One region of the Bradyrhizobium sp. USDA 3262 genome, then DNA from elsewhere that is predicted to be linked to it. Evidence: predicted binding sites of a transcription regulator. Region 1 holds the regulator's gene; each other region holds the start of a gene.
The links. Region 1 encodes PhoB, which activates phosphate uptake and scavenging genes when phosphate is short. Its sites were predicted from a motif close to TGTCATNNANCTGTCAT; they were not measured.
Positions count from the first base shown of each region.

Region 2: a site for PhoB is predicted at 2,898-2,914, ahead of ugpB (sn-glycerol-3-phosphate ABC transporter substrate-binding protein UgpB). Genes of this name have one in related genera too.
Region 3: a site for PhoB is predicted at 2,935-2,951, ahead of ACVWYP_RS16600 (alkaline phosphatase D family protein). Genes of this name have one in related genera too.
Region 4: a site for PhoB is predicted at 3,133-3,149, ahead of ACVWYP_RS31005 (Orn/Lys/Arg family decarboxylase). Genes of this name have one in related genera too.

Region 1 is NZ_JBSSCT010000001.1:2,046,242-2,054,043, reverse strand. Features, by position in the region: gene ACVWYP_RS09460 (Hsp33 family molecular chaperone) at 1-946, opposite strand, end outside; gene argF (ornithine carbamoyltransferase) at 1,158-2,084, opposite strand; gene ACVWYP_RS09450 (aspartate aminotransferase family protein) at 2,084-3,292, opposite strand; gene ACVWYP_RS09445 (GcrA family cell cycle regulator) at 3,780-4,292, shown strand; gene ACVWYP_RS09440 (IS110 family RNA-guided transposase) at 4,640-5,581, shown strand; gene phoB (phosphate regulon transcriptional regulator PhoB) at 5,661-6,371, opposite strand; gene phoU (phosphate signaling complex protein PhoU) at 6,518-7,234, opposite strand; gene pstB (phosphate ABC transporter ATP-binding protein PstB) at 7,342-7,802, opposite strand, start outside.
Region 2 is NZ_JBSSCT010000001.1:1,012,025-1,019,826, forward strand. Features, by position in the region: tRNA gene ACVWYP_RS04685 (tRNA-Ala) at 42-117, shown strand; gene ACVWYP_RS04690 (MarR family winged helix-turn-helix transcriptional regulator) at 228-689, opposite strand; gene ACVWYP_RS04695 (organic hydroperoxide resistance protein) at 859-1,284, shown strand; gene ACVWYP_RS04700 (CaiB/BaiF CoA transferase family protein) at 1,471-2,676, shown strand; gene ugpB (sn-glycerol-3-phosphate ABC transporter substrate-binding protein UgpB) at 2,970-4,286, shown strand; gene ugpA (sn-glycerol-3-phosphate ABC transporter permease UgpA) at 4,450-5,331, shown strand; gene ugpE (sn-glycerol-3-phosphate ABC transporter permease UgpE) at 5,331-6,179, shown strand; gene ACVWYP_RS04720 (sn-glycerol-3-phosphate import ATP-binding protein UgpC) at 6,183-7,265, shown strand; gene ACVWYP_RS04725 (Hsp20 family protein) at 7,436-7,802, shown strand, end outside.
Region 3 is NZ_JBSSCT010000001.1:3,603,133-3,610,934, reverse strand. Features, by position in the region: gene ACVWYP_RS16610 (hypothetical protein) at 1-209, shown strand, start outside; gene ACVWYP_RS16605 (aldo/keto reductase) at 279-1,097, opposite strand; gene ACVWYP_RS16600 (alkaline phosphatase D family protein) at 1,265-2,845, opposite strand; gene ACVWYP_RS16595 (hypothetical protein) at 3,167-3,598, opposite strand; gene ACVWYP_RS16590 (indolepyruvate ferredoxin oxidoreductase family protein) at 3,768-7,241, opposite strand; gene ACVWYP_RS16585 (hotdog family protein) at 7,457-7,802, shown strand, end outside.
Region 4 is NZ_JBSSCT010000001.1:6,566,505-6,574,306, forward strand. Features, by position in the region: gene ACVWYP_RS30985 (adenylate/guanylate cyclase domain-containing protein) at 1-463, shown strand, start outside; gene ACVWYP_RS30990 (ester cyclase) at 492-875, opposite strand; gene ACVWYP_RS30995 (tetratricopeptide repeat protein) at 1,138-1,734, shown strand; gene ACVWYP_RS31000 (DJ-1/PfpI family protein) at 1,936-3,087, shown strand; gene ACVWYP_RS31005 (Orn/Lys/Arg family decarboxylase) at 3,194-5,551, shown strand; gene ACVWYP_RS31010 (GNAT family N-acetyltransferase) at 5,570-6,130, shown strand; gene ACVWYP_RS31015 (dodecin) at 6,492-6,713, opposite strand; gene ACVWYP_RS31020 (HdeD family acid-resistance protein) at 6,958-7,539, shown strand; gene ACVWYP_RS31025 (COG4315 family predicted lipoprotein) at 7,708-7,802, opposite strand, start outside.

The DNA.
Region 1 (7,802 bases):
AGGTCACGACGACCTTGCCGTCCTTCACCATCTCGGCGCGGTCGTTCGGCGCGAAGCTCTTCAGCATCGACGACACCGCATCGCGCGAGCAGGAGCACTGCGCGCGCAGCGTTTGCGGGTTGAAGACGCGAACGCCGCGTTCGTGGAACAGGCGATAGAGCAGCCGCTCGCCGGACAGATCGGGATCGATCAGCTCGACGGCCTCGACGGTCGAGATCAGCGACTGTCCCTCGACCCACGCATCGTCGTCCGGCACGCTATGCGTAGCCGTGCCTTCCGGCGCATCGCCGGGATGCAGATCGGCCTGCTTGGCCCGCTCGGGCGCCTTGGGCAGGAATTGCAGCAGGATGCCGCCGGCGCGCCAGTGCAGCTTGCCGCCCTCGCCACCGCGCATCTCCTCGCCGACCGCAAGCCGCACACGCGTCGGAATCTGCTCCGAGCGCAGGAAATATTCATGGGCTGCCTCTTCCAGGCCGCCGCCGTCGAGCGCGACCAATCCCTGGTAGCGGCTGGTGTTCGAGCCCTGATCGATGGTCATCGCAAGGTGGCCTTTGCCGAGCAGCTCGCCCGAGCTCTGGCCGTTCTTGAGGCGCGATGCGTCGTAGCGCGCATAGGCGCGCAGCCGGTCGGGCGCCTGGAAATCGACGATCAGGAGCGACACCGGACCGTCGGTCCGGGTCTGCAGAATGAAGCGGCCCTCGAACTTGACCGACGAGCCGAGCAGCGTGGTCAGCACGATCGCCTCGCCAAGCAGCTTGCCGACCGCGGGCGGATAATCGTGCTTGTGCAAGATCTCGTCGAGCGCGGGGCCAAGCCGGGTCAGCCGGCCGCGCAGGTCCAGCGCGCCGACCTCGAAGGCCAGCACGGCATCGTCGACAGGAACCGCTGAGGGCGCGCGAACCGGCGCCTCGGGCGTGATTTTGATGTCGGGGGATTGTGAAACCATGGCGCTCTATCTGGGGTCTCGGACCGCAAAACGAAAGGGGTTCACCGGAACGGATCTATCCGTCGTCCCTGCGAAAGCAGGGACCCATAACCACCAATGTGAGTTGCTGCATCAAGCTGGGGCCCCAGCTTTCACAACAATTGACAGCGGTGGTTATGGGTCCCGGGTCGCGCTGCGCTTGCCCGGGACGACAGCGCTTACTGATCTACGACTACGCGACCGCGTCGAAACACCAGGCCAGGATGCCCTTCTGCGCATGCAGGCGGTTTTCCGCCTCGTCGAACACCACGGATTGTGGCCCGTCGATCACCTCGTCGGTGACCTCCTCGCCGCGATGCGCGGGCAGGCAGTGCATGAACAATGCGTCCGGCTTGGCGAGCGACATCAGCTTGGCATTGACCTGATAGGGCCGCAGCACGTTGTGGCGGTGCTCGCCCTCCTTGTCACCCATCGACACCCAGGTGTCGGTGACGACGCAGTCGGCGCCGCGCACGGCGGCTTCCGGATCGCTGCCGAGCATGATCGGCGCGCCGGTCGCCTTGATCCAGTCGCGCATCGGCTTCTTCGGCGACAGCTCCGGCGGGGTTGCGACATTGAGCTGGAACTTGAACCGCTCGGCGGCATGCGCCCAGGAGGCCAGCACGTTGTTGTCGTCGCCGGTCCAGGCCACGGTCTTGCCCTCGATCGAGCCGCGGTTTTCCTCATAGGTCATGAGGTCGGCCATCACCTGGCAGGGATGCGAACGCCGGGTCAGGCCGTTGATGACGGGGACGGTGGCGTGAGCCGCGAGCTCGAGCAGCGCGTCATGGTTGAGGATGCGGATCATGATCGCATCGACATAGCGCGACAGCACGCGCGCGGTGTCGGCGATGGTCTCGCCGCGGCCGAGCTGCATCTCGGCACCGGTCAGCATGATGGATTCACCGCCGAGCTGGCGCATGCCGACGTCGAACGACACCCTTGTGCGGGTCGACGGGCGCTCGAAGATCATCGCCAGCGTCTTGCCTTCAAGCGGCTTCCTGCCCTTCTCATGCGCCTTCAGCTTCGCCTTCATGGCGGCTCCGGCGGACAGCATGTTGCGCAGCTCGCCGAGCGGCAGCTCGTTGATATCGAGGAAGTGACGGACCGGCTTGCTCATTATCCAGCCGCCTTCTTCGGCTGGGCCGCCGACAATGTCGCGCAGGCGCGCTCGAGCGCGGTGATCGACGTATCGATCTCGGCCTCGGTTACGATCAGGGGCGCCAGGAACCGTACCACATTGTCGCCGGCGCCGACGGTGAGCAGCTTCTCGTTGCGCAGTGCTGCGATCAGGTCGCCCGACGGCACCACGGCCTTGACGCCGATCAACAGCCCCTCGCCGCGCACCTCCGACAGCACGCCGGGATAGCGGTCGACGACGGAAGCGAGCTTCTGCTTGAGCAAGAGCGACATCTTTTGCACATGCTCGAAGAAGCCGGGTTTCAGCATGACGTCGAGCACGGCATTGGCGGCGGCGACCGCGAGCGGATTGCCGCCGAAGGTCGAGCCGTGCGAGCCGGGCGCCATGCCTTCGGCCGCTTTCGCGGTCGCCAGCACCGCGCCGATCGGGAAACCGCCGCCGAGCGCCTTGGCCAGCGACATCACATCCGGCGTGACGCCGGTGCGCTTGTAGGCGAACAGCTCGCCGGTGCGGCCCATGCCGGTCTGCACTTCGTCGAAGGCGAGCAGCAGGCCATGCTCGTCGCAGAGCGCGCGCAGCGCCTTGAAGAACGCCTGCGGCGCCGAGCGCACGCCGCCCTCGCCCTGCACCGGCTCGATCAGGATGCCGGCGGTGTGCGGACCGATCGCCTTCTTCAACGCCTCGATGTCGCCATGCGGCACCTGGTCGAAGCCGTCCATCGGCGGGCCGAAGCCTTCGAGATATTTCGCCGAGCCGGTCGCGGCCAGCGTGCCCAGCGTGCGGCCGTGGAAGGCGCCCTCGAAGGTGATGATGCGGTAGCGCTCGCCATGGCCCTTGGAGAAGTGATAATGGCGGACCAGCTTGATCACGCCCTCCATCGCTTCGGCGCCGGAATTGCAGAAGAACACGAAGTCGGCAAAGCTCTGCTCGCACAGCCGCGCGGCCAGCACCTCGCCGTCCGGGCTCTTGAACAGGTTCGACATGTGCCAGAGCTTGGTCGCCTGGTCCTGCAGCGCCTTGACCAGATGCGGATGCGCATGCCCGAGCGCGTTCACCGCAACGCCCGAGGTGAAATCGAGATAACGGTCGCCGTTGGTTGCGATCAGCCAGGCGCCCTCACCGCGCTCGAAGCCGAGATCGACCCTGGCGAAGACGGGGAGCAGATGCGACGTGGCAGCGTTGGTCATGGCGTTCACTGACGGTTTTTGAGCCGACAATTGCCGCGGGGCTTGACGCCAGCGCAGCAACGGCCAGCTTCGGAAAACAAAACGGCCGCCTTTGCGGGCGGCACGTGGCGGACATTCTATGCTGCGGTCGGTAGGTGTCAATCGCCACGAAGTGGCCTTCCTGCAATGCGAAACGAGCGCAATCCGGAGCATTCCGGTGCGGTGGAAAAGCCTCATCGCAATGCTTAACTGTATCGGAACATGTGGACGCACGGCCGCGGACTCTTGCGCCAGAGTCACGCCATATTGTAGCGTTTGGCCTGTCGGGTACGACATCTCGTGCGGCAGTACTGGACCCTCTAAGTAGCCTTCGTATCGCGCGTAAACGTTCGGGCGCAAGACCGCGCCCGGCGAGGGCTAAGGGATTCTGGCCGCAGGGATATTTGTCCAGATTGGCTCGCAGCGCCGCTCCAATGATTGGCCGGCGCTACGCGAAGGGAAGAATGCGATGACTGTATTGACCTGGTCCGACGATCGCGTCGAGCAGCTGAAGAAACTCTGGGAGTCTGGCCTGTCGGCCAGCCAGATCGCGGCGGAACTTGGCAATGTGACGCGAAACGCCGTGATCGGCAAAGTGCATCGGCTCGGCCTCTCCGGCCGCGCCAAGGCCCCCTCCACGGCCGCGCCGCGGCAGCGCAAGGCCCGCCCCGCCCAGCACATGATGCGGGTGGCGCGCCCGGTGTCCCGCGGCAACACCGCGCTGGCGCACGCCTTCGAGGTCGAGATGGAGCCCGATCCGATCTCCTACGACAATGTGGTGCCGATGAGCCAGCGGCTGTCGCTGCTCGAACTCAACGAGGCCACCTGTCACTGGCCGGTCGGCGATCCCTCAAGCCCGGAATTCTTCTTCTGCGGCGGCAAGGCGCTCGGCGGCCTGCCCTATTGCGCGCATCACTCGCGCGTCGCCTACCAGCCCGCCGCCGATCGCCGCCGGCCGTCGGCGAAACCGCAGATCAAGTGAGCACTCGGGAAACTACGGAAGACCTGAAAAACAAATCCCCGCGAAAGCGGGGATTTTTTTATGGCGCGTGGCCCGTTACATCATCGGCGTCGTCCCGGCGAAAGCCGGGACCCATAACCACTAATGCGTGTTGTTAGAAAGCCGTCTGGCCCCGTGCCGATTACGCCGGCCGCGGCGTATGGGTCCCTGTGTCTTGGAAGTCTGTCAGGATGAGGGTGGGCGGGAAGCCGTTGGGTCCTTGGCGCTTGACGCCGTGAGCCGGCTCGGTCTCCCGCCCGTTCCATCTATCAACCTGAACAGTTGCACGAGGCTGCGCCAACAGACCTCGCATCACAGGGACAGGCACCGTGATCATAGCTCTTCGTTACGTCGGAATCGACATCTCCAAAGACCACCTCGACATCTTTGATGAGGCTGACGGCGTGCCGAGGCGCATTGCCAACGCGCCACAGGCCATCACACAGCAGGTGGCGCGTTGGCAATGCGATGCGCTGGTGGTCTTCGAGGCGACGGGTATCTATGACCTCGCGCTTCGCGAGGCGCTGCGTCAGGCCGGGATCCAGTTCGCACGGATCAACCCGGCCCGTGCCCGCGACTTTGCACGGGCCAGCGGCCTACTCGCCAAGACCGATCCGATCGATGCGCGGATGCTGGCGGCCTTTGCGCGGGCCATGCAACCCGCCCCCGAGCAGGTCGCCGATCCTGCACGGGGCGCCTTGGCGAGGCTTGCAAAACGGCGGGATCAGCTGGTCCTCATGCGCGCCCAGGAGAAGAACCGGCGCAGCGAGGCCGACGATCGCGCCATGGCCGAACGCATCGGCCGCCTCATCGAGGTCCTCGACAGCGAGATCGCCGAGATCGAGGCCGACATCAGCGCATTGATTAAAGCCGAAGCGGAGATCGCGGACGATGCGAAGTTAATGCGTTCGCTGCCCGGCGTGGGTCCCGTGGCCTGCATGCAGCTCATCGCGCAGATGCCGGAACTCGGGCGGGTCGGACCGAAACAACTCGCAGCGCTCGCTGGCCTTGCTCCCTTCAACGTCGACAGCGGCGCCTTCCGCGGCAAGCGCAAGATTGCGGGCGGCCGAAAGCGCGTTCGTGACGCCCTCTATATGGCGGCCCTCAACGCAGTTCGCAGAGCAGATCCGTTCAAGGCCTTCTATGCACGACTGCGACAGGCGGGAAAACCAGCCAAACTCGCCCTCATCGCCGTCGCCAGGAAGCTGCTCACGGTCCTCAATGCCATGATGCGAGACCGAAAGCCGTACCTGCAGACCAAACCAACATAACAGTTGCCGGCTCCCGTGCGCAATTGCGCACTAGGCCGGGACGACACCGTGCTACGGGATATGAATCCCGCAACGGCCATTACGGCTGCGGCTCGGCCTTGGCAAAGCGGTCGTCGAGCGCGTAGCCGGCGCCGCGCACGGTGCGGATCGGATCCTGCTCGCGGCCCGGATTGAGCAGCTTGCGCAGGCGGCCGATATGCACGTCGACGGTGCGTTCATCGATGTAGATGTCGCGGCCCCAGACGCTGTCGAGCAGTTGCTCGCGGCTGAACACGCGGCCGGGATGCTCGAGGAAGAATTCGAGCAGGCGATACTCGGTCGGCCCGAGATCGATCGGGCGGCCCGAGCGCGCCACGCGGCGCTTCTCGCGGTCGAGCTCGATGTCGCCATAGGTCAGCACGGTTGCAAGCCGCTCCGGGCTCGCGCGGCGCAAGAGGCCCTTCACCCGCGCCAGCAGCTCCGGCACCGAGAACGGCTTGACGATGTAATCGTCGGCGCCGGTGGCAAGCCCGCGCACGCGCTCGCTTTCCTCGCCGCGCGCGGTCAGCATGATGATCGGAAGCTGCTTGGTCTCGGGCCGCGCCCGCAGGCGGCGGCACAGCTCGATGCCGGACAGGCCCGGCAGCATCCAGTCGAGGACCACGAGGTCGGGAACGCGCTCCTTCAGCCTCGTGTCGGCATCGTCGCCGCGCCCCACCGTCTCGACATCGTAGCCTTCCGCATCGAGGTTGTAGCGCAACAGCGTCGTCAGCGCTTCCTCGTCTTCGACTACCAGAATGCGTGCGCTCATCGGTTTAAGTTCTTTCTCTGTGGTGATCCGTTGCCCAGACGCAAACCGAAACGCTTACTTCCTTGAGCATAGTCCCCGCGGAAACGAATTGTCGCGAGGATCGTCCAGTTTCACTCTTGCCGGTTTCGCGCTTGCCGATGATGCCTTCAGTTGCCCGGCACCGTGGTGGCAAAAGTGGTCATGTCCCCCTTCGGGCGCTTGTCGGTGATCTGCTGGCCCTCGATCATGTAGAACACGGTCTCTGCGATATTGGTAGCGTGATCGCCGATCCGCTCGATGTTCTTGGCGCAGAACATCAGATGGATGCAGAACGAGATGTTGCGCGGATCTTCCATCATGTAGGTGAGCAGTTCGCGGAACAGCGAGGTGCAGATCGCATCGACCTCCTCGTCGCCCTTCCAGACGTTCATCGCCGCCGGCAGGTCGTGCGCGGCGTAGGCGTCGAGCACCGACTTGACCTGCGACAGCACGAGGTCGGTCATGTGCTCGAGGCCGCGGATCAGCTTCAGCGGCTGGAAATCGCTCTCCAGCGCCGCGACACGCTTGCCCATGTTCTTGGCGAGGTCGCCGATCCGCTCGAGGTCGGTGGCGACGCGCATCGCGCTGACGATCTCGCGCAGGTCGATCGCCATCGGCTGGCGGCGCGCGATCGTCAGCACCGCGCGCTCTTCGATGTTGCGCTGCAGATTGTCGATCTCGATGTCGGCGGCGACCACGCGCTTGCCGAGCGCGACGTCGCGACGGATCAGCGCGTCGACCGACTCGGTAATCATCCGCTCGACCAGGCCGCCCATCTCGGCGACCAGGCGGGTCAACTCCTGCAGGTCGCTGTCGAATGCCTTGGCGGTATGTTCAGAAGCCATCGCTTGTCTCCCTCAAACCATGATCCCGGGGATCATGGTTTCGTGTCCTGAATTTTAGCATGCCCTGATCGGAAAACCGGTTTCCACTTTTCCGGATCATGCGCCGGTCAACCGAACCGGCCGGTGATGTAGTCCTGGGTGCGCCGATCGCTCGGTGAGGTGAAGATCTTGTTGGTGTCGTCGAACTCGATCAGCTCGCCGAGATACATGAAGGCGGTCTTGTCGGAGACGCGCGCCGCCTGCTGCATGTTGTGGGTGACGATCGCGATCGTGTAGTCCTCGGAGAGCTCCTGGATCAGCTCCTCGACCTTGGCGGTCGAGATCGGGTCGAGCGCCGAGCACGGCTCGTCGAACAGGATCACCTCGGGGCGCACCGCCACGGTGCGCGCGATGCACAGGCGCTGCTGCTGGCCGCCGGAGAGCGACAGGCCGGACGCGTTCAGCTTGTCCTTGACCTCGTTCCACAGCGCGCCGCCGCGCAGCGCCTTCTCGACCCGGTCGTCCATCTCGGACTTCGAGATCTTCTCGTAGAGGCGGATGCCGAAGGCGATGTTCTCGTAGATCGTCA
Region 2 (7,802 bases), 1.0 Mb from region 1:
CGGGCCGGGATTGATCCCCCAGGATCATCCCTACTGGATAAGGGGCCATAGCTCAGCTGGGAGAGCGCTTGCATGGCATGCAAGAGGTCGGCGGTTCGATCCCGCCTGGCTCCACCAGCCTTCGCTCGCTTCGCGAGCTTCGGCTGGGCAAGCCCGGATAGTCCCTCGTAGCGAAGTGAGCGAAGGCCGCCGCGGCGTAGACCGAAGGGCGAAGCCGCTGCCCGCCCCTACTCCCCCAGCACCGCATTCAGCCGGTCGCGCAGCGCGACGATCTCGTCCTTCATCGCCATCAGTTCGCCGACGGTGCAGTCCGAGGCCGCGAGGATCGACTGCGGCACGGCCTTGGCCTTTTCGCGCAGCGCGTGGCCCTGCGGCGTCAGCGCGATCAGCACCACCCGCTCGTCCGCGGTGCTGCGGGTCCGCTTGATCAACTCCGCCGCCTCCAGCCGCTTCAAGAGCGGCGTCAGCGTGCCGGAATCCAGGAACAGGCGCTCGCCGAGGTCCTTCACCGCCACGTCGTCGCGCTCCCACAGCGCCAGCATCACGAGATACTGCGGATAGGTCAGCCCGAGCCGGTCGAGCAGCGGCTTGTAGACGCGGTTGAAGGCGTGCGCCGTCGAATAGACCGCAAAGCAGATCTGGTTATCGAGCCGCAGCGCCTGATCCGCCGCCGTCGGTTTCCTGGCCATGATTCCCATCGAATCCATCTCGTTTCCGGGTCATTCTGGGCTGTCGGGACCGCGGATTCAATTGCGAACAATTAAATGTGAGGCCGCATATTTTATATTGTGCACAATCTATTTGCGTGCAACACATGCGTCGTCGAATTCAAGTCCACACCCACCAAGGGAGACCACGATGTCTGTGAACGTGCTCTACAAGACCAGCGCCAAGGCAACCGGCGGCCGCGACGGCCATGCGGCAACGCTCGACGGCGCGCTCGACGTCAAGCTTACGACCCCGAAGGAGCTCGGTGGCGGCGGCGGTGCCGGCAACAATCCGGAGCAGCTGTTCGCGGCCGGCTATGCCGCCTGCTTCATCGGCGCGATGAAGTTCGTGGCCTCGCAGGGTGGCCCCAAGGTTCCCGCCGACGCCTCGGTGACCTCGACGGTCGGTATCGGCCCGCGCTCGGAAGGCGGCTTCGGCCTCGCCGTCGAGCTCGCGGTGTCGCTGCCCGGCCTTTCCCGCACCGACGCCGAAGCGCTGGTTGAGAAGGCCCACCATGTGTGCCCCTATTCCAACGCGACCCGCGGCAATGTCGACGTCAAGCTGAGCGTCGTCTAATTCCACATCACGCAATGGTCCGCCGCGACACGTGGCGGACCATCGCTCTTTTAGATGCCAGTTCGCTTGGCGAACGCATGCGCCGCCTGCTGCATGGGCCTGCGCCGACGGAAGCATTGCTGCCCCGGCTGAAGACCGTTAGCTCTGGGACCCTCGTTTAATCCCAACTGAGCGAAGGTTGTTTCCATGAATACCCCAGCGGCTACGGGCGCGATGACCGGCCTGCGCGTGATCGATCTGACGCGCGTGCTCGGCGGTCCGTATTGCACCCAGATTCTCGCCGACCACGGCGCCGACGTGATCAAGGTCGAGCCGCCCGCCGGCGACGAGGTGCGCGACTGGGGTCCTCCCTTCCATGACGAGGATGCGGCCTATTTCGTCGGCATCAACCGCAACAAGCGCTCGATCGGCCTCGACCTCGCTTCCGAGGGCGGACGCGCGGTGCTGATGAAGATGCTCGAGACCGCCGACGTGCTGATCGAGAATTTCAAGCCGGGCACGCTCGACAAATGGGGCATCGGCAACGACGTGCTGCGCGCGAGATTTCCGCGCCTCGTGCATTGCCGGATCTCCGGCTTCGGCGCCGACGGCCCGCGCGGCGGCAATCCCGGCTATGACGCGATCATCCAGGCGATGACCGGCATGATCGCGGCGACCGGCTCGCCGGAGAGCGGCCCGATGCGGATCGGCGTGCCGCTGGTCGACATCACCACCGGGCTCTACGCCACGATCGGCATCCTGATGGCGCTGTCGGAGCGGCAGCGCTCGGGGCTCGGCCAGTTCATCGAGACCACGCTGTACGAGACCGGGCTCGCGATCATGCATCCGCACACCGCGAACTACTTCATGCATGGCAAGCCGCCATCGCTCACCGGCAACGAGCATCCCAACCTCGTTCCTTACGCGATCTTCCCGACCAAGACCGACAACATCTTCATCGGCGTCGGCAATGACGGAACCTTCCGCAAGCTCGCCAAGGAGATCGGCAAGCCGGAGCTCGGCACCGACCCGCGCTTTGCCCGCAACAAGGACCGTATCGCCAACCGCGATGCGCTCCGCGTCGAGCTGGCCGCGGTGTTCAGCCAGCACGAGGCCGAGCCGCTGTGCAACCGGCTGCTCGCCGCCGGCCTGCCGGCCGGCCCGGTGCAGAAGATCGACCAGGCGCTGACCAACCCGCACACCATTCATCGCGGCGACGTCATCGAGAAGGATTGGTACAAGGGCGTCGCCTCGCCGATCCGCCTCGAACGCACCAAGCCGAACCTGCGCCGCACGCCGCCGAAGTTCAGCCAGCACGCCGCGGAAGTGCTCGGCGAGTTCGGCTACTCGAAGGACGAGATCAACGGCCTGGTTGAAAAGGGCGTGGTCTGCGGCCCCCAGCGCAAGCGCTGAAGGCGTCATGAGAGCAGTCGAATAGCGACCACAACGGTGGTCAGCTCCCTCGCCCCGTTCTTACGGGGCGAGGTGATGCGCAGTCCGTTGCGCCGAGAAACTATCGGACCCTGCGGTGCAACGTCGCGTTTGGCGCTGCACCGCACGCCGGCTGCGGTCTTCGCCTTTTTTACCGCTTCCCTTCGCTTCGGCTTCCCCCCTACCATGACTTTCGTTTATACGGTCATTTGAACGTCATCCGGCGCTGATAACGCGCGCAACGAAAGATGACGTTCCAATTGGGAGGGGTTTTGATGTTCTTTCGACGACTAGGCGCTGCCGCGGCAGCCGCTGCCGCGCTTGCATTCGCGTCGCCCGCGTTTGCGGTGACCGAGATCCAATGGTGGCACGCGATGACCGGCGCCAACAACGACGTCATCGTCAAGCTGGCCAACGACTTCAACGCCTCGCAATCCGACTACAAAGTGATCCCGACCTACAAGGGCGGCTACGCCGACACCATGAACGCCGGCATCGCCGCGTTCCGCGCCGGCAACGCGCCGCATATCATGCAGGTGTTCGAGGTCGGCACCGCGACGATGATGGCCGCCACCGGCGCCGTCAAACCGGTCTATAAGCTGATGGCCGACGCCGGCGAGAAGTTCGATCCGAGCGTCTATCTGCCCGCGATCACCGGCTACTACTCGACCTCCAAGGGCGAGATGCTGTCGTTCCCCTTCAACTCGTCGTCGACGGTGATGTGGATCAATCTCGATGCGCTGAAAAAGGCCAACATCGCAGAGATTCCGAAGACCTGGCCGCAAGTGTTCGACGACGCCAAGAAGCTGAAGGCGGCCGGCTACGCCACCTGCGGCTTCTCCGGCTCGTGGGTCACCTGGGTCAATCTCGAACAGCTCTCGGCGTGGCACAATGTGCCGCTCGCCAGCAAGGCCAACGGCCTCGACGGCTTCGACACCGTGCTCGAGTTCAACGGCCCGCTGCAGGTCAAGCATCTCGAGAACCTCGTCGAGCTGCAGAAGGACAAGACCTACGACTATGCCGGCCGCACCAATACCGGCGAAGGCCGCTTCACCTCGGGCGAATGCCCGATCTACCTGACCTCGTCGGCCTTCTTCGGCAACGTCAAGGCGCAGGCCAAGTTCAACTTCACCGCGGCGCCGATGCCGTATTATCCCGACGCCAAGGGCGCGCCGCAGAACTCGATCATCGGCGGCGCCTCGCTCTGGGTGATGGGCGGCAAGTCGGCCGAGGAATACAAGGGCGTGGCCAAGTTCCTGACCTTCCTCTCGGACACCGACCGCCAAATCTGGATCCACAAGGCCTCGGGCTATCTGCCGATCACCAAGGCAGCCTACGCCAAGGCCAAGGAAGAGGGCTTCTACAAGGACCAGCCCTATCTCGAGACCCCGCTGCTCGAGCTCACCAACAAGGAGCCGACCGCGAATTCCCGCGGCCTGCGCCTCGGCAACATGGTGCAGCTGCGCGACATGTGGTCGGAGGAGATCGAGCAGGCGCTGGCCGGCAAGAAGACCGCCAAGCAAGCGCTGGACGCCGCCGTCGAACGCGGCAACCAGATGCTGCGGCAGTTTGAAAAGACCGCCGTCCGCTGACATGATGCCTTCGGGCATGATCGGGAAAAGCGCGAAGCGGCTTTCCGAAAAGATCATGCCCAGACGACAAGCTAAAGCGCGATGACGATCCAACCTCATCTCATCGCGCTTTAGGGCCATCAACCGGCAGGCCGCATCCGCGGCCTGCCCTTCCTCCGAGCCCATGCAAAAGCAAGCGATTTTCCAGTCAAAGCTGTTGCCTTACGCGCTGGTTGCCCCGCAGCTCGCGATCGTCCTGATCTTTTTCTACTGGCCGGCCGTTCAGGCGGTGATCCAATCCTTTCTGCTGCAGGACGCTTTCGGTCTCTCCACCAGCTTCGTCTGGTTCGAGAACTATCTCGATCTGTTCAAGGAGCCGGCCTATTTCGCGGCGATCGTCCGAACCTTCGTGTTCTCGTTCGCGATCGCGGTCTCCTCGCTGTCCTTCGCGCTGCTGCTCGCGGTCATGGCCGACAGGCCGCTACGCGGCTCGACGCTGTATCGCACGCTGCTGATCTGGCCCTATGCGGTGGCCCCGCCGGTGGTCGGCGTGCTCTGGGTGTTCATGCTGCACCCCTCGCTCGGCGTGCTGTCGCGCTATCTGCGCGCCATGGGCATCGACTGGAATCCGCTGCTCGACGGCAACCAGGCGGCAGCCCTGATCATCCTCGCCGCGGCCTGGAAGCAGATCTCCTACAATTTCCTGTTCTTCCTCGCCGGGCTGCAGAGCATCCCGAAAAGCGTGATCGAGGCCGCCGCGATCGACGGCGCCCGTCCGATGCGGCGGTTCTGGACCGTGATCTTCCCGCTGCTGTCGCCGACTATCTTCTTCCTCTTGGTCATCAACATCGTCTACGCCTTCTTCGACACTTTCGGCATCATCGACACCATGACCCGCGGCGGTCCCGGCAAGGCGACCGAGACGCTGGTCTACAAGGTCTATACGGACGGTCTGCTCGGCGGCAATCTCGGCTCGTCGGCGGCGCAGTCGGTCATCCTGATGGTCATCGTCGTCATGCTGACGGCGATCCAGTTCCGCTTCGTCGAACGCAAGGTGACCTACTGATGGTCGAGGAGGAGGGCTTCCAGCGCTATCTGGCTCACGCCATCCTGTGGATCGGGATCGCGATCGTCGCCTTCCCGGTCTATCTCGCGCTGGTCGCCTCGACCCAGGACAACGCCGTCATCGCCAACGGCCAGATGTCGCTGCTGCCCGGCGGCCATTTCCTCGAGACCTACTACCAGACGCTGTTTGTCGGCACGAGCGGCTCGACCCGCGAGCCGGTGCTCAACATGATGCTGAACTCGCTGATCATGGCGCTGCTGATCGCGGTCGGCAAAATCGCGATCTCGATCATCTCGGCCTATGCGATCGTGTATTTCCGCTTTCCGTTCCGGATGGCGATCTTCTGGATCATCTTCATCACCTTGATGCTGCCGGTCGAGGTGCGCATCTATCCGACCTACAAGATCGTCGCCGATCTGCATCTGCTCGACAGCTATGCCGGCCTCTCGCTGCCGCTGATTGCGTCAGCCACCGCGACGCTGCTGTTCCGCCAGTTCTTCATGACAGTGCCGGATGAATTGCTGGAGGCTTCGCGGATCGATGGCGCGGGCCCGTTCCGCTTCTTCTGGGATACGCTGTTGCCGCTGTCGCGCACCAACATGGCCGCGCTGTTCGTGATCCTCTTCATCCTCGGCTGGAATCAGTATCTTTGGCCGCTTCTGATCACGACGCGCGACGACATGCAGACCATCCAGGTCGGAATCCGCAAGATGATCACGACGACCGATGCGCTGACCGAATGGCCGATCGTGATGGCGACCGCGCTGCTCGCGATGCTGCCGCCGGTGTTCGTCGTCGTCGTGATGCAGAAACTGTTCGTGCGCGGATTGGTGGAGACGGAAAAATAATCCATGGCTAACGTCACGCTGCGCAGCGTCCGCAAGACCTATCCCGGCGGCTTCGAGGCCATCAAGGGCGTCGATGTCGATGTCGGCGACGGCCAGTTCTGCGTGCTGGTCGGCCCATCCGGCTGCGGCAAGTCCACGCTGCTGCGCATGGTCGCGGGGCTCGAGACCATCACCGGCGGCGAGATCGACATCGGCGGCCGCGTCGTCAACCAGGTCGAGCCCGCCGATCGCGACATCGCGATGGTGTTCCAGAACTACGCGCTCTATCCGCATATGAGCGTCTACAACAACATGGCCTACGGCCTGCGCAACCGCGGCATGGCCGAGGCCGAGATCAAGACCCGCGTCGAGGAAGCCGCGCGCGTCCTCGAGCTCTCGCCGATGCTGGAGCGCAAGCCGCGCCAGCTTTCCGGCGGCCAGCGCCAACGCGTCGCGATGGGCCGCGCCATCGTGCGCCAGCCGAAAGTGTTCCTGTTCGACGAACCGCTGTCGAACCTCGACGCCAAGTTGCGCATCGCGATGCGGGTCGAGATCCGCAAACTGCAGCGCCGGCTCAACACCACGTCGATCTACGTCACCCACGACCAGCTCGAGGCGATGACGCTCGCCGACATTCTCGTCGTCATGAACGGCGGCCAGGTCGAGCAGGTCGGTAATCCGCTGGACATCTACCAGAAGCCGGCGACCACCTTCGTCGCCTCCTTCATCGGCGCCCCGCCGATGAACCTGATGCCGCTGCGCGCGGACGAGCTGAAGTCCCAGATCACGGGCGCCGACGGCGCCGGCATTGTCGGGATCCGGCCGGAGGATTTCGTGATCTCGAGCGAGACCGGATCCGGCGGCGTCGCGCTTGGCCTCACCGTCGAGGCGATCGAGCATGTCGGCGCCGAGACCTTCGTCTATGGCAGCCGCCAGCGCGAGGAGCAGGGCGTTGCCGCCAATCCGGGCGAGCTGCCGCCGGGCGAGGTGATCGTCCGGGTTCCCGGCGTCTCGGGTCCCGCCATCGGCGAGCGGATCCGGGCCGTCGCCCCCCGCGACAAGCTGCATCTTTTTACCGCCGACGGCCGCAAGCGCGTCGGGGAGTAACCGATCGGGAAGAATTTACCCCCATGTTGCGGGCGTTTAGGCTGGTTTCGGGGCTGCTTGAACGCTATCCAGATCGCCCCCATATCCCTCACTGACCGGAGGCCAGACGGCCCACCGGTTGCATGGGGCGCCGCAAGGGCCCCTCAAAGTCGCTTCGAGAGGACTTTGTAATGTCTCGTGTTCCATCGTTGTCCAGTCCGTTCCTTCTGGGATTCGACGAGATCGAGCGTGCGCTCGATCGCGTCGTGAAGGGCGCCGACGGCTATCCTCCGTACAACATCGAGCGGTGCGACCGTACCAACGGGCAGCCTGAACGGCTGCGCATCACGCTAGCGGTGGCGGGCTTCACCCGTGACCAACTCGATGTAACTATTGAGGAAAATCAGCTCGTCATCCGCGGCCGCCAGCAGGACGACAAGGCTCGGCAATACATCCATCGCGGCATCGCCGCGCGCCACTTCCAGCGCACCTTCGTGCTGGCGGAGGGGATGCAGGTGCTGGGCGCGGATCTGAAGAACGGGTTGTTGTCGATTGACC
Region 3 (7,802 bases), 1.6 Mb from region 1:
TCGCGGCGGTTGGTGCGCTTGCGGTGGCCGTTCCGTCGATCGCGAGCGCCGAGACGGTCGTGATCAGGAATGGCGGTCATCATCACTGGGACCGCGGCTGGGGCGCACGCGCCGAAATGCGCCATGATCGTGGTTGGCATCGCGGCTGGCACCACGGCTGGCATCACGACCACGACCGGACGGTGATCATCAAACGTCATCGCTACTAAAGACCGACACAACGGAAAATGGCTCCTCACGGAGCCATTTTCTTTTGTGATTCCGCAGGGCCTGCGGCCTCAATCCCACGCCGGCGCAAACCCCGGATCGACGCAGCGCATGTCCTTGCGCAGCGCCGCAATCGCTTTGCGGTCCTCGTCGTCGAGCTTGACCTTCAGTGCGTCAAGATTGGTCTTTTGGCTTTCGGCGCGCGAGGCTTTCGGAATAGCCGCCACGCCATCCTGATCGAGCAGCCATTTCAGCGCCACCTGTGCTGCGGTCGCATCATGCTTGCTGCCGATTTTCGCCAGCGTCTCGTCGGTGGCGAAGCGGCCCTGGGCGAGCGGACAATAGGCCACCAGCGGGATCGATTTCGCGGCGAGATATTTGCGCACCGGCGTCTGGTCCAGCATCGCGTGATATTCGATCTGGTTGCAGGCGATCGGCGCCTTGATGTCCTCGACCACGGTCTTGAGCAGCGCGGTGGTGAAATTGGCGACGCCGATCGCGCGGGTGCGGCCTTCCTCCTTCAGCTTCATCAACGTCTCGAAGACGGCAGGCAGCTTCATGCTCCGCGACGGCCAGTGCACCAGATAGAGATCGACGTGATCGAGCCGCAGCTTCTTCAGGCTGGCGTCGAACGCTGTCCGGATCGCATCCGGCGCCAGGTTCTCGTGCCAGACCTTGGTGGTCACGTGCAGGTCCTCGCGTGCGACATTCGATGTCGCGATCGCCGCCCCGATCGCCTCTTCATTGCCGTACATCTCGGCGGTGTCGATATGCCGATAACCGAGCCCGAGCGCGCTCTCGACCGCCGCGCGGCAGGCGTCGCCCTGCATGCGGAAGGTGCCGAGCCCGAGCTGCGGCAGGCTGATGCCCTGTGTCTGCAGATTTTCCATGGATAGCTCCTGACGCGTGGGACGCCGATGCCATCGACGACGTCACGCCAGCAAATCGTTTCGTGGGAATGAAATTGGCAGGACTGCCGACATGCAGTCTGCCCGCAAACCGGCCCTTCGGGCAAGACGCCGGCAATCAAGATGTCGCGACGGGATCAGAGATGGCGCTAGATGTGCTGCGCCATGATCTGGCCGGGCCGCGCGTCCGGCCGCGGCTCGATATCGACCGACCAGAGATCGTGGTTGTCGACGTCCTTCAGCGTCACCGTCATCACCCCGGTCTTGCCGTCGATGTCGACGCGGCCGAAGAATTGCAGGCCGAAGCACGGCGCGAGATTGTCGCCCTGCTCGGCCGAGCAGCCCTTCTGGTACATCGCCTTCGGGCCGAAGGTGTTGTCGAGCTCGCCGGGCGACCAGGTGCCGGCGTGCAGCGGACCGGAGACGAACTCCCAGAACGGCTCGAACTCCTGGAACACCGCGCGGTTTGGATCATAGTGATGCGCGGCGGTGTAGTGCATGTCGGCGGTGAGCCACACCGTGTTGCGAACCCCGGCGCGCTTCATGAAGGACAACAGATCGGCGATCTCGTGCTCGCGCCGCGCGGGCGGGCCGTCGCCGAGCGCGACCGCATCCAGGCTGACGAGGCCGATCGGCAGGTCCGCCGCGATCACCTTCCACACAGCATCCGACGCCACCAACTCCCGCTTCAGCCAGGCGAGCTGACTCTGGCCGAGGATGCAGGCCTGCTCCGGATCGCCCTGCTTGTTCCAGCTGGAATCGCGGTACGAGCGCATGTCGATGATGAAGACGTCGAGCAGCGGCCCGTAGGGAATCTTGCGGTAGACGCGGCCATCGCGCTCCGGCATCAGCCGCATCGGCATGAATTCGTGGAAGGCGCGGCGTGCCCGCGCCACCAGGCGCGTGCTGCCGTCCGCGTCGTAACCGGTCGCATCGGCGGTGCCGAGCGGCGACCAGTCGTCGGCCACCTCGTGGTCGTCCCACTGCGCGTACATCGGCACCTCGGCGTGGAAGGCGCGGAAATTCTCGTCGAGCCAGTTGTATCTGTAGTTGCCGCGAAACTGATCGAGGCTCTGCGCGACGGCGGATTTCTCCTCGGTGACGATGTTGCGCCAGACCTCACCGTTGGGGAGTTTCTGCTCCGACGGCACCGTGCAATCGGCATAGATGTGATCGCCGGAATGGATGAAGAAGTCCGCCCGCTCGTCCAGCATGGTGCGGTAGCTGCGCAAGCCGCCGCGCGCGGGGTCGATGCCCCAGCCCTGCCCGACGACGTCGCCCGACCAGACGAAGGAGACCGAGCGGCGGTCGACCGGCGCGGTGCGGAAATGCCCGATGCGGCTTTCGCCTGATGTGCCGTCGCGGTCTTCGAAGCTGACGCGATAGAACAGGTCCTGGCCCGGCGGCAGGCCGTCGAGCAACAGCTTTGCGGTGAAGTCGCGCTCGGGCAGCGCGTCAGCGGACGCGGCGCGCAGGATGGTGGCGAAGCTTTCGACCGCCGCGCATTCGATGCGCATCCGCGCCGCGCGATCGGCGCGGGCCCAGATGACAGCGGAATCGCTTGCGACGTCGCCGGACTGGATGCCCGCGATCGCGGGCCGATCCGCGGCGCGGCTCAGATACGGTCTTGCCAGCGCGCCGAATCCCGCCAGCGCCGCGGTCGACGCCGAGCGCACCAGAAGCTGACGCCGGGTGAGGCCTCGCCGCCTCGCGGAGTTCGCTGTCGGCATCGAATAACCTTCGTCGAATCGCAACGAAGGTTTTGCCTGCGCTCCTTGACTCCGGCCTTACGGTTTCTTGACTCTCCGTCGACGGTTTTGCGACGGCGGGATGACTCGGCGGGGAGATGGAGATCGGAACGGTGGGGTCAGGGCGTCGAGCACACAAACGCCAAACCCGTCATCCTGAGGAGGCCGCAAAGCGGCCGTCTCGAAGGATGCATGGCCCCGCCTGTGGCCGATTCATCCTTCGAGGCTCGCTTCGCTCGCACCTCAGGATGACGGGTTAAGAATTGACACGCGAGTGGGAAAGCAGACGCGCAGCGAGCCGCCTCACCGATGCCAGTTGCAGATGCCGCCGGTGCGGCACGGCCAGGTCTGGATCCGTGTGTCGCGGGCCTCCGCATCGAGCGGGTTCGAGTGGCGGCGCGCGAGCTTGGCGCGGGCGGGAACGTGCGCGGCCGCGCGCTTCCGCTCACGCGGCGCGGTTACCCTGGTGGTCCGCACGGCTTTCTTCGGCGCGACTTTCGTCTCCTCGACCTGCGGCTCGACATTCGCATGCTGATCGGGACCGTGGTCGGCCTTCGCCTCGACCGGAACCGGCTCGAACTGCGCCGGCGGGCCAAGCCGCTTCGGCGACAGCACCGCCTTGGAGAGATCGAGGCTGAAGAACTCGCTGGGGCCGTACTCGTCGGCAAACGCCACGCCACCCCAAGTCAGGCACGCGGTGCAGACGATTGCAACAAAAGCGTTTTTCAGGACCATCAAACGGCCTCCTGAAATCACTCGAACAGAACAGCCATCATGTAGGGGCCCCGGCCGCGCGAATCCAGCCACGGCTTGCGGCAGGGTTACCGGTCAACCAGGGCGGCGGTGGAAAGTTCCCCAGCCGCCACCTGGAGCCCTTTCCGTTCCGATGGAATAACGCTCTGCCCTATTCGGCCGCCTGCGCCAACGGCTGGCCGATCGCGCGCTCCAGCCGCGCGCATTCGGTGCGGTAGCGGGCGACGTTGCCTTCCTTGATGTGGCCATAGCCGCGCACGAGATCCGCAGCCTTTGCCAGCGCCACGAGCCGCGGCAAGTCGAGCGGCTTCCTGCCGTCGAGGTGACGCAGGATCATCGCCGAATACTCGACTGGCAATGCGCGCTCCATCTTGCGCTCCGCGGTGTAGCCGAAAATGTCGAAGGCGGTGCCGCGCAGACCCTTCAGCTTCGCCAGCATGCCGAACGCGGTGAAAATCCACGCACCGAATTCACGCTTCTGCAGCCGCCCGGTGACGGAATCGCGCTGGGCCAGCAGCGGCGGCGCCAGCAAGACCTTCAGACCGGAATTGCCTTGGAACTGTTCCCTTAGGGCCTTGCTGAACTCGCCGTCGGAATAGAGCCGCGCGACCTCGTATTCGTCCTTGTAGGCCATCAGCTTGAACAGGCCCTTTGCGAAGGCCTCGGTCAGGTCCTGCGAGCCCGGCGCGGCCGCCGCCTCGGCGGTGCGGACGCGCGCGACGTCGTCGAGATAGCGCTTGGCGTAGGCCGCGTCCTGATAGTCGGTGAGGAATTTGGCGCGGAAGGCGATCGCCTCATCGAGCGTCTTCTCGGCCGGCGCGGCGCCGGCGCTCTTGAAACGCGCGGCGCTGACCACGCGCTGCAGGTCATGCGCGGCGAGCCGGCCCCACGAGAACGCGGTCTTGTTCATCTCGATGGCGGCGCCGTTGAGCTCGATCGCCTTCAGGATCGCTTCCAGCGACAGCGGGATCGCGCCGCGCTGAAAGGCAAAGCCGAGCATGAAGGCGTTGGTGGCGATGCTGTCGCCCATCAGCGCGGTGGCAAGCCCGGTGGCATCGAGGATGTCGAGATCGCCAGGTGTCACCGCGCCGTTCAGCGCATCGCGCATCGAGCTGGCTCCGAAGTCGATATCGGGATCGATCACGAAGCTTGCGGTCGGCAAGAGATCCGCGTTGACGACAGCGCGGGTGACGCCGCGCTCGGCGCGGCTCAGCGCCGGCACGCTGGTGGCGACGACGAGGTCGCAGCCGAGGATCAGGTTGGCGTTGCCGGGCGCGATGCGCACCGTGGTCAGCATGTCGGAGGCGGGCGCAAGCCGGACGTGGCTCATGACAGCGCCGTTCTTCTGCGACAGGCCGGTGAAGTCGAGCGTCGAGCAGGCGAGACCTTCGACATGCGCGGCCATGCCGAGCAGCGCGCCGATGGTGATGACGCCGGTGCCGCCGATGCCGGTGATCAGGATGTTGTAGGGATTGCTCAACGTGGCCACAGGCGGCGTCGGCAAATCGGCGAACAACGCCTTGGGATCGGCGGCGGTGCGGTCGGCCTTGCGCAGCTTGGGATCCTGCACCATCACGAAGCTCGGGCAGAAGCCGTCGATGCAGGAGAAATCCTTGTTGCAGTTCGACTGGTCGATGCGGCGTTTGCGGCCGAGCTCAGTCTCCAGCGGCTGCACCGAGACGCAGTTCGACGCCACCGAGCAATCGCCGCAACCTTCGCAGACGCGCTCGTTGATGAAGACGCGCTTGGCCGGATCGGGGAACAGCCCGCGCTTACGGCGGCGGCGCTTCTCGGCGGCGCAGGTCTGGTCGTAGATCAGGACGGTGAGGCCCTCGATCTCGCGCAGGGTGCGCTGCACGGCATCGAGCTCGCGGCGATGATGGATGGTAGCACCCGACGGGAAATAATTGGCGGGATATTTGTCGGGATCGTCGGAGACGATCGCAAGCTTCCTGGTGCCCTCGGCGGCGACCTGGTGCGCGATCTGCGACACCGTGAAGCCGCCCTCGGCCGGCTGGCCGCCGGTCATCGCCACCGCATCGTTGTAGAGGATCTTGTAGGTGATGTTGACGCCGGCCGCGGCCGCCGCGCGCAGCGCCAGCAAGCCGGAATGGGTGTAGGTGCCGTCGCCGAGATTCTGGAACACATGCTGTTCGCTGGTGAACGGCGCCTGCCCGATCCAGCTCACGCCCTCCGCGCCCATATGCGAGATGGTCTGGGTGTTGCGGTTCGGCACCGACAGCGCCATGCCGTGACAGCCGATGCCGGCCATGGCGCGGCTGCCCTCGGGAATCTTGGTCGACGAGTTGTGCGGGCAGCCCGAGCAGAAATACGGCGTGCGCTGCAGCTTCGCGGTGCCCGTGCCCTCGGCCGGGCGATCGAACGCCTCGAGTTTTGCCAAACGCTGCTCCAGCAGCGGGCTGCGGTGACCAAGCCGGCGCAGCCGCGCCACCACGGCGGCGGCGACCATGGTCGGCGTCAGCTCGCCTTCGCTTGGCAGCAAGGGAGCGCCGCTCTCGTCGCGCTTGCCGACCACCGAGGGACGCTTTGCGGCGTCCATGTTGTAGAGGATGCGGACCAGCTGGTCCTCGATGAAGCCGCGCTTCTCCTCGACGACAAGCACATCCTGCAGGCCCTCGGCGAAGGCGCGCGCGCCGCGCGCTTCGAGCGGCCAGGTCAGCGCCACCTTGTAGATGCGCAGGCCGAGCGCCTGCGCATCGGCATCGGTGATGCCGAGATCGGCGAGCGCCTGGCGCAGATCGAGATAGGCCTTGCCGGTCGCCATGATGCCGAGCCGTGCCGGCTTGGAATCCAGCACGATGCGGTCGAAGCGGTTGATGCGGGCGAAGGCCGCGACCGCCTCCATCTTGGGCCCGTGCAGCCGGCGCTCCGCCTCCAGCGGTGGGTCCGGCCAGCGGATCGAGAGCCCGTCCGGCGGCATCTCGAAATCGTCCGGCGTGATGATCTTGATACGATCGGGGTCGCTGACGATCGAGGCCGAGCTCTCCACCGTCTCGGAGATCGCCTTGAAGCCGACCCAGCAGCCGGAATAGCGCGACAGCGCGAAGCCGAGGATGCCGAGGTCGAGATAATCCTGCAACGTCGCCGGATTGACCACCGGCATCAGCGCCGAGGCGAACACCTGCTCGCTCTGATGCGCCAGGGTGGAGGATTGGCAGCCATGGTCGTCGCCGGCGAGCGCGATCACGCCGCCGTTCGGCGAGGTGCCGGCGGAATTGGCGTGCTTGAGCGCATCGAGCGAACGATCGACGCCGGGACCCTTGCCGTACCAGATGCCGAACACGCCATCGACCTTGGCGCCGGGGAACATGCCGACCTGCTGGCTGCCCCACACCGCGGTCGCCGCCAGATCCTCGTTGAGGCCCGGAACGAAGGCGATGTCGTGCTCCTTCAGGAAGGATTTCGCACGCCACAGCGCGTGGTCGTACATGCCGAGCGGCGAGCCGCGGTAACCGGAGATGAAACCGGCGGTGTTCAGCCCGTGCGCACGGTCGCGTTCGCGCTGCAACATGGGCAATCGGACCAGCGCCTGGGTACCGGAGAGGAAGATTCGTTTCGTATCCAACCGGTACTTGTCGTCCAGTCCAACTTCCATCAACGCCATCAGTTTCCCCGTCAGTCAGCCACGCCGGTCCGAACCGGTCTGATTATCTTCGGAAATGATCATGCATCAGCATGCACTGATTTTGTTATGCAGGAACAGCCCCGTTCCATGGCCGCAGCACATATCTCATGTTGCGCATGCGAGGCCTTGTTGCTCCGCGAGGCTTGCCGAACCCCGGCATCTTTGAAACGGTGGCGCGCAAAGGGAGACCAAGGATGATTACAGTCGAATCCGCGTTCACGACGGAAATCGTGGAGAACGGCGATCTGCTGGTGGGTCCCTGGCGCAGCCCGAAGCAGATGCTGCAGGCCCAGACCTATGATTCCCACGCCTCGATTCACGACGATGCAACCGCGCAGAAGCTCGGCTTCCGCGGCGGCACGATCGAGGGACCGACCCATTTCAGCCAGTTCGCGCCGCTGTGCGAGCGGATCTGGGGCCGCGCCTGGTTCATGACCGGATGCCTCTCGGCGCATTACCGCAACCCGGTGTTCGAAGGCGAAGAGGTGCAGGCCCAGATCGAGAAACCGAAGCCGGGCCAGACCGTTTGCACGATCGGGA
Region 4 (7,802 bases), 4.5 Mb from region 1:
CGAGGCCCTGGTCGGCAGCATCGGCTCCGAGTTCATGATGAGCTACACCGTGCTCGGCGACACCGTGAACCTCGCCTCGCGGCTGGAAGGCGCCAACAAGTTCTACGGCAGCCGCAGCCTGATCTCGGAAGCAACCGCCGCAGCCTGTGCCGCAACCATCGAGCTCCGCGAGATCGATCGTCTCGTCGTGATGGGGCAGACCCAGCCGGTCGCGGTGTTCGAAATCCTCGGCAAGAAGGACGAACTGACGCCGGCGCAGACCGAGTTGCGGCAGCGTTACGCGGACGGTCTCGCCGCCTATCGCGACCGCCGCTGGGATGACGCCGAGCAAGCCTTCACCGCGGCGTTGGCGGCGGCGCCCGGCGACGGCCCGTCGATCGCCATGAAGGCACGGGTCGCGGCCTTTCAGCAGAACCCGCCGGCGGCGGATTGGGACGGCGCCTGGCATCCGGAGCAGAAATAGCGGCGCCGCGCTCATCCAGGCTCCGCCGCTACAGCTGGGCCTCGATCGCGGCCTTGTCGATCACCGACCAGACCTGCACGATCCTCCCGTCGCGGAATTCGTAGAACACGTTCTCGGCGAAGGAGACGCGCTTGCCGTCGATAGCGAGACCCAGAAATCGCCCCTTCGGCGAACAATCGAACGTCAGCCGACTCGCGACATGAGACGCATCCGACACCAGCAGAATGATGTTGAAGCGAAGGTCCGGGATGTCGCGAAAGTCCCCTTCCAGCATCTGGCGATAGCCGGATAATCCGAGCCGCCGGCCGTTGTGGCACACATCCTCGTCGACGAACCGACCGAGTTGCGGCCAGTCCTGGCGATTCAAACAGGCAATGTAGTTCCGGTAGATCTCGGCGAGGTCCGTTGTCATCGTCGATCGTTCTCCTTGCCGCGGGTCCAGATGGACATTGAGCATCTGAGTGCGATTCTAACACCGATGTTAGTTTCGACTCCCGATGTCCGACGGCGCCAACAAAACACTCAGCCAGCGTGCACGTGAAAGCGCGACGTCCCGAAGAGACAGTGCGATTGCCGCTTCGGCAAACAATTTCTCAGAACGCGCGGAATGTCTCCCGCGATCGGGAGTTAGTGCTTCAGGCCGATGGCTGTCCTTATCAAATCGGGAGGTGTCCATGATCAAGTCACCGATGATGCTTGCGGCATTTCTGACAGCGCCGATCATTCTGTTCCCGCCGCAGACCGCCATCGCGGCTGGCGGAGGCGGCGGCGGTGGTGGTGGTGGCGACCCATACGGGTCGAGCTACGGCACTCCCGCGCCGTCCTATCCCCAGCAGAAGGACAGAAAGACCACGCACAAGGTCAAGAAACCCGTCAAGCAGTCCGGCTTCGAAGACCCGGCATTCCGCGACGGCTATCGCGCGGCCTATGCGACAATCTACGAACGCAACGACTACGCCGCCGCGATCGATCAGTTGCACGCACTCGGCCGCGACGATCATCCGAACGTCGCGAACCTGATCGGCTATTCCTATCGCAAGCTCGGCGACTACAAGCAATCGCAAGTCTGGTACGAACGTGCGCTCAAGGCTGATCCGAACCACGTCCTGACGTGGAACTACTACGGCCTGTGGCAGATCGAACAGGGAAACCGCGACCAGGCGCAGTATCATCTGCAACGGATCGCCGAGATCTGTGGCACCGACTGCGAGGAGTATCGGACGCTGGCGGCGGCACTGGAAAAGCCGCCGGGTACGAACCTCGTCTACTGAGCGCGTCGCGTAGCCCGCGTGAGCGGAGCGACATGCGGGGAAGGACCGGCCCCGGATGTCGCTGTCGCCCATCCGGGCTACGCATTTGAGCCGCGTTGTTGGCGTGTCCGTTTTTGCGGGAATTTCGCCGTTTTGGTCGACGTGACCGGCGAGTAGCTTGCGGGCCGGGCGACGCACGCGGATACGTTGAGATCGATCATCATGACCTGGCGGCTTCTCGCGTGGAGCGGCATCGCCGTTGCCGCGCTGGTTCCAATCATTGGCGGCATCTGGCTCTTCACCCTGCCCGCCGCATCGGCGTTCCGCCTTCCGCCTCCGATCGCCCAGGCCGAGCAGGATGCAACGCTCGCGGCGCTGAAGCCGCCGAAGCGGGCGCGACCGCTGATCGCGATCCTCGGCATCAACGACATGACCGAGACCACCGACTATCTGATGCCCTACGGCATTCTCAAGCGCGCCGATGTTGCCGATGTCGTCACGCTGGCGACGGGACCCGGTCCGGTCGCGCTGTTCCCGGTGCTGAAGGTCGAGCCTGATGCGACCATCGCCGCATTCGATGCAGCGCATCCCGACGGCGCCGACTACGTCATCGTGCCGGCGATGAGCCGCGACGACGATCCCACAGTCATGCAATGGATCCGGCTGCAGGCGGAGAAAGGCGCTGTGATCGTCGCCGTCTGCGCCGGCGCCAAGGTGCTCGCTTCGACCGGCCTGCTCGACGGCAGGCGCGCCACCACGCACTGGTTCTACCTGAAGAACTGGCGCAACAAGCATCCCGAGATCCGCTATGTCGCCGGCCGCCGCATCGTGGTCGACCACGGCGTCGCGACGACGACGGGGATTTCGGCGTCGATGCCGATGTCGCTGACCCTGATCGAGGCGATCGCCGGCCGCGCCAGGGCCGAGGCCGTCGCGCGCGAGATCGGCCTGCCCGGCTGGGACGCGCGGCATGACAGCAACGCCTTCAAGTTCACCCGCCCCTTTGCGCTGACCGCGATCCGGAACACCCTGGCGTTCTGGAACCGGGAACAGCTCGGCCTCGCGCTTGTTCCCGGCGTCGACGAGGTCTCGCTTGCGCTGGTCGCCGACAGCTGGTCGCGCACCTATCGCTCGCATGCCGTGACTTTCGCCGCGACCGGCGACGTCGTGACGACCCGCAACGGCCTGCGCGTCTATCCGCAGGTCGTGGCGCCAGCCTGGTCCGCAGATGGTCTGCTGCCCGCGGTCGGCACCGCGCCGCCCGCGCTGGCACTTGACCGGGCGCTCGCCGGGATCGAGACACGCTATGGCCGCGGTACGGCGGACTTCGTCGCCATGCAGCTCGAATATCCACGGGCTGACGCCGTGCAGTGAGGGATTGCGTCCCCAACAACGTATTCGATCCTCGATCCACCCCATTGTCATCTGCCTGTCATGAATTGTGCCGACACGTCAGCGCCGGACCAGTTCGGGGACACGCATGGACTATTTCAAACGCTTCAACTTCCTGTTCGCTGCGCCGGTGTTCGAGGCCGACGACCTCGAGGGCATCCGCTTCAACCAGATCATCGCCGAGATCGAGCGCTCCGGCTTCGAGGTGGTTCGCGCCCGCAAGCTGGAAGATGCCGAGATCGCGGTGCAGACCGATGCTGCGATCGGCTGCATGGTGGTCGATTGGGGCAAGAAGGGCCTTGAAGGAAAGACCGCGGCACTGATCAACCTGATGCGTCGGCGCGGCCTCGACTTCCCGATCATCCTGTTGATCCGGCGCAAGCGGTTCGAGGACCTGCCGGTCGAGGTGCTCGATTTCATCGACGGCTACGTGTTCCTGTCCGAGGAGACCCCGCCCTTCATCGCCAAGAACCTGATCTCCAGGCTGAAGCAATATGCCGAGAACCTGAAGACGCCGTTCTTCGGGGCGCTGGTCGATTATGCCGAGGAAGGCAACCAGCTCTGGACCTGCCCGGGCCATAATGGCGGCGTGTTCTACAGCCGCAGCCCGATCGGACGGGTGTTCGTCGAACATCTCGGCGAAGCGGTGTTCCGCGACGACCTCGACAATTCCGTGCTCGACCTCGGCGACCTCCTCACCCATGAGGGGCCGGCGCTGCGGGCGCAGAAGGAGGCGGCCCGGATCTTCGGCGCCGAGAAGACCTATTTCGTTCTCAACGGCACCTCGACCTCCAACAAGGTCGCGCTCGGCTCGCTGGTTACCGACGGCGACCTCGTGCTGTTCGACCGCAACAATCACAAGGCCGCGCATCACGGCGCGCTTTTGATCGGCGGCGGCATCCCGGTCTACGTGCCGACGGTGCGCAACGCCTGGGGCCTGATCGGCCCGATGCGCTGGGACCTGCTCGACGAGGGCACGCTGCGCGACCACATCCGCAAGCATCCGCTGGTCAAAGACGAGAACGCCTGGAAGAAGGAACGTCCGTTCCGCGTCGCCGTGGTCGAGCAGTGCACCTATGACGGCACCATCCACTCGGCCGAGATGATCCTCAAGCGGATCGGCCATCTCTGCGACTATATCCTGTTCGACGAGGCCTGGGCCGGCTTCATGAAATTTCACCCGATCTATGCCGGCCGCTTCGCCATGGGACTGTCCGATCTCGGCCCCGAGGCCCCCGGCATCATCGCGACCCAATCCACCCACAAGCAGCTCGCGAGCTTCTCGCAGGCCTCGCAGATCCACATTCGCGACCGCCACATCAAGGGCCAGAAGCGCCGGGTCGAGCACCGCCGCTTCAACGAAAGCTTCATGCAGCACGCCTCGACCTCGCCGTTCTATCCGATCTTCGCCTCGCTCGATGTCGGCGCGCAGATGATGAAGGGCCGTTCCGGCGAAGTCTTGTGGGACGACACGATCCGGCTCGGCATCGAATTGCGTAAGAAGATCCGCGCCGTGAAGCGCGAGTTCGAGGAGAAAGAGACGCGGGCCGAGCGGCGCTGGTTCTTCGAGCCGTTCGTGCCGGACCGTGTGAAGATCCCCGATGTCGCGCGCGAGAACGGCGTGCACAATGTCGCCTGGGAGACCATCTCGACCGATCAGCTCGCGACCACTCCGTCCTACTGGCAGCTCAGTCCGGGCGAAACCTGGCACGGCTTCCCCGAGCTGACCGCGGGCTTCGCCATGACCGACCCGAACAAGCTCACATTGCTGACGCCGGGCTTCGATCACGCCACCGGCGCCTACGCCGATCACGGCATCCCCGCGCCGGTGGTGGCGCAATATCTCCGCGAGAACCAGATCGTCGCCGAGAAAAACGACCTCAACTCCCTGCTGTTCCTGCTGACGCCCGGCGTCGAGGCCAGCAAGGCCGGCACGCTGGTGTCGGGGCTCGTCGCCTTCAAGAAGCTGCACGACGACAACGCGCTGATCGAGGACGTCATCCCCGAATTCTTCCGCCGCCGCCCGCAACGCTATAGCGGGGTGCGGCTGCGCGACCTCTGCGGCGACATGCACCGCTTCTTCCGCGACGGCAGCGTCAGCACGCTGCAGGCTAGGCAATTCCTGCCCGAGCACCTGCCCGAGATCGCGATGTCGCCGCGCCAGGCCGCACAATATCTCATCCGCAACGATGTCGACTATCTGCCGATCGACCAGATCTTCGGCCGCGTCGCCGCGACGCCGTTCGTGGTCTACCCGCCCGGCATCGCCACCATCGTGCCCGGCGAGCGGCTGTCGGAACGCAGCAAGCCGATGATCGATTATCTGAAGATGTTCGAGGCGAGTTTCAATGCGTTCCCTGGCTTCGAGGTCGAAGTCCAGGGCATCTACAAGGAGATCGACGACTCCGGCCGCGTCCGCTTCTACACCTATGTCGTGTCCGAATAGGCGAACGGACGCAACACAATGGAGAATGATCACAAGATCACCGTCCGCCCGTCCCGCGACAGCGACGTCGACGCCATGCTGTCGATCTACCGCCACCATATCCGCCGCGGCGTCGAGGAAAGCGTCGACGACAGCGGCACGCCGGAGCCCGACGATCTGCGCGACCGGCGCAAGAATCTGCGCAACACCCGCCTGCCCCATCTCGTCGCCATCAGTGACGGCGAGGTGGTCGGCTACGCCTATGTCGTGCTGTTCCGCAAGCGTCCGGCCTACCGCTACACGGTGAAGCATTCGATCTATGTGCATCACCGCTTCACCGGCCAGCGTGTGGGCGGCCGGCTGCTCCAGGAGTTGATCGACACCTGCGCCGCCGCCGGCTTCCGCCAGATGATCGGCTACATCGACAGCGACAACGCCGCCTCGCTCGCGCTGCACGACCGCTTCGGCTTCGCCCGCGTCGGGCATTTGCCCGGTGTCGCCTATCGCTATGGCCGCTGGTCCGACACCGTGATGGTGCAGCGCTCGCTCGCCGCCGGCGCCACCGCCCCGCCGCCCCCCGCGCCGCTGTCGCGACGGTGATGGGGGCCTGGCGGCACCGCTTTTTCCACGTGCGTCGTCCCGGCGAAGGCCGGGACCCATAACCACAGGGTTGAGTTGGTGAGGAAAGCTGCGGCCCCAGCGTCGCGCAATAATCACCTTCGGTGGTTATGGGTCCCGGCCTTCGCCGGGACGACGATGAGGATGCGTCGCAATTCAGGACGTCAAACAGCGCGGTGTCGTCACCCGCGAAAGCGGGTGATCCAGTATTCCAGAGACGGCTGTGCTTGAACCGAGAGGCCGCGGCGTACTGGATCGCCCGGTCAAGCCGGGCGATGACAGCACAGTGGGGCGCAGGTTCGCGTTCGAATTGCGCACCCGTGAATGACGAACCGAGGCCGCCCTACTCCAGCGTAAAGCCGACCCGCAGCGCCACCTGGTAGTGCCGGATCTTGCCGTCCTCGATATGGCCCCGCGTCTGCACCACCTCGAACCACTTCATTTCCCGGATCGTCTTTGACGCGCGGCTGACGGCGTTCTCGATCGCCGCCTCGATGCTCTTGTCCGATGATCCGACCAGTTCCAGGATTTTGTAGACGTGATCCTTATCGTGGGTGGCAGGCATGTCGACCTCCTCTGTGGATGCGCGATCCGGACCGCTTGCGCTGCGGTCCGGACAGTCCATCGTCCGATGCGGGCCGGCCGTCGTCAAACCGACGAATGCTGCGCGGCAACACGCCGGACGAATTGAATCAACGTGTCGCGGCGCCTTTGGTGCCAGCATGCATTTCGTGCCAGCTGCGCACCCGCCCTTGTCCGTGCCTTGACCTATGGTAGCATGGTTTCATCAAGTATTCGGGAGCGATACGATGTCCACTGCGTCCAGCTCACCCGCCACACCTCCTCACAGCCTCGGATCCGGGCTTTCCAACCTCCGCGCCAAGTGGGGCTGGATCGTCGCCCTCGGCGTGATCTACCTGATCGCCGGCGTGCTCGCCTTCGGCAGCGTCTTCTTCGCCACCGTCGTCAGCGTGCTGTTCGTCGGCGCCATGATGATCGTCGCCGGCGTCGCCGAGATCATCAACGCGTTCCAGTTCAAGACCTGGGGCAAATTCCTGTTCTGGCTGCTGCTCGGCGCGCTCTATGTCGTGGCGGGCTTCATCACCTTCGAGAACCCGCTGCTCGCCGCGGCGACGCTGACGCTGTTCCTCGGCGTTGCCCTCGTGGTCTCCGGCATCGTCCGCATCTTCCTCGCTTTCGGCATGAACTCGGAAGCGCCGTGGGGAATGGTTGCGGTCTCCGGCCTGATCACGCTCGTGCTCGGCGCCATGATCCTGGCGCGCTGGCCGGTGTCGAGCCTCTACGTGCTCGGCATTTTCCTCAGCGTCGATCTGATCTGCGCCGGCGTGAGCTGGATCAGCATGGGCATGGCGCTGAAGCGCAGGGCGTGAGGCGCGATCGTCGCTTCAGCCAGGGATCGCAGGGCGGGTTAGCCAACGGGTCCGCCCGCAGGGCGGCCCGATGGCAGGCTCCGCGTGACCCGCCGCATGTATGCGTGCGGAGAGACGGCGGATTGCGCTTGCGCTAACCCGCCCTACGCTCAATCCGCCTGCAAGCGCTCAGGGCTGCGCGAGGTGCCAGGCGCCGTTGAGGAAGCCGTCGCCGGTGATGTCGCCGGCCTTCTGGTCCTTGGCGAAGGTATAGAGCGGCTTGC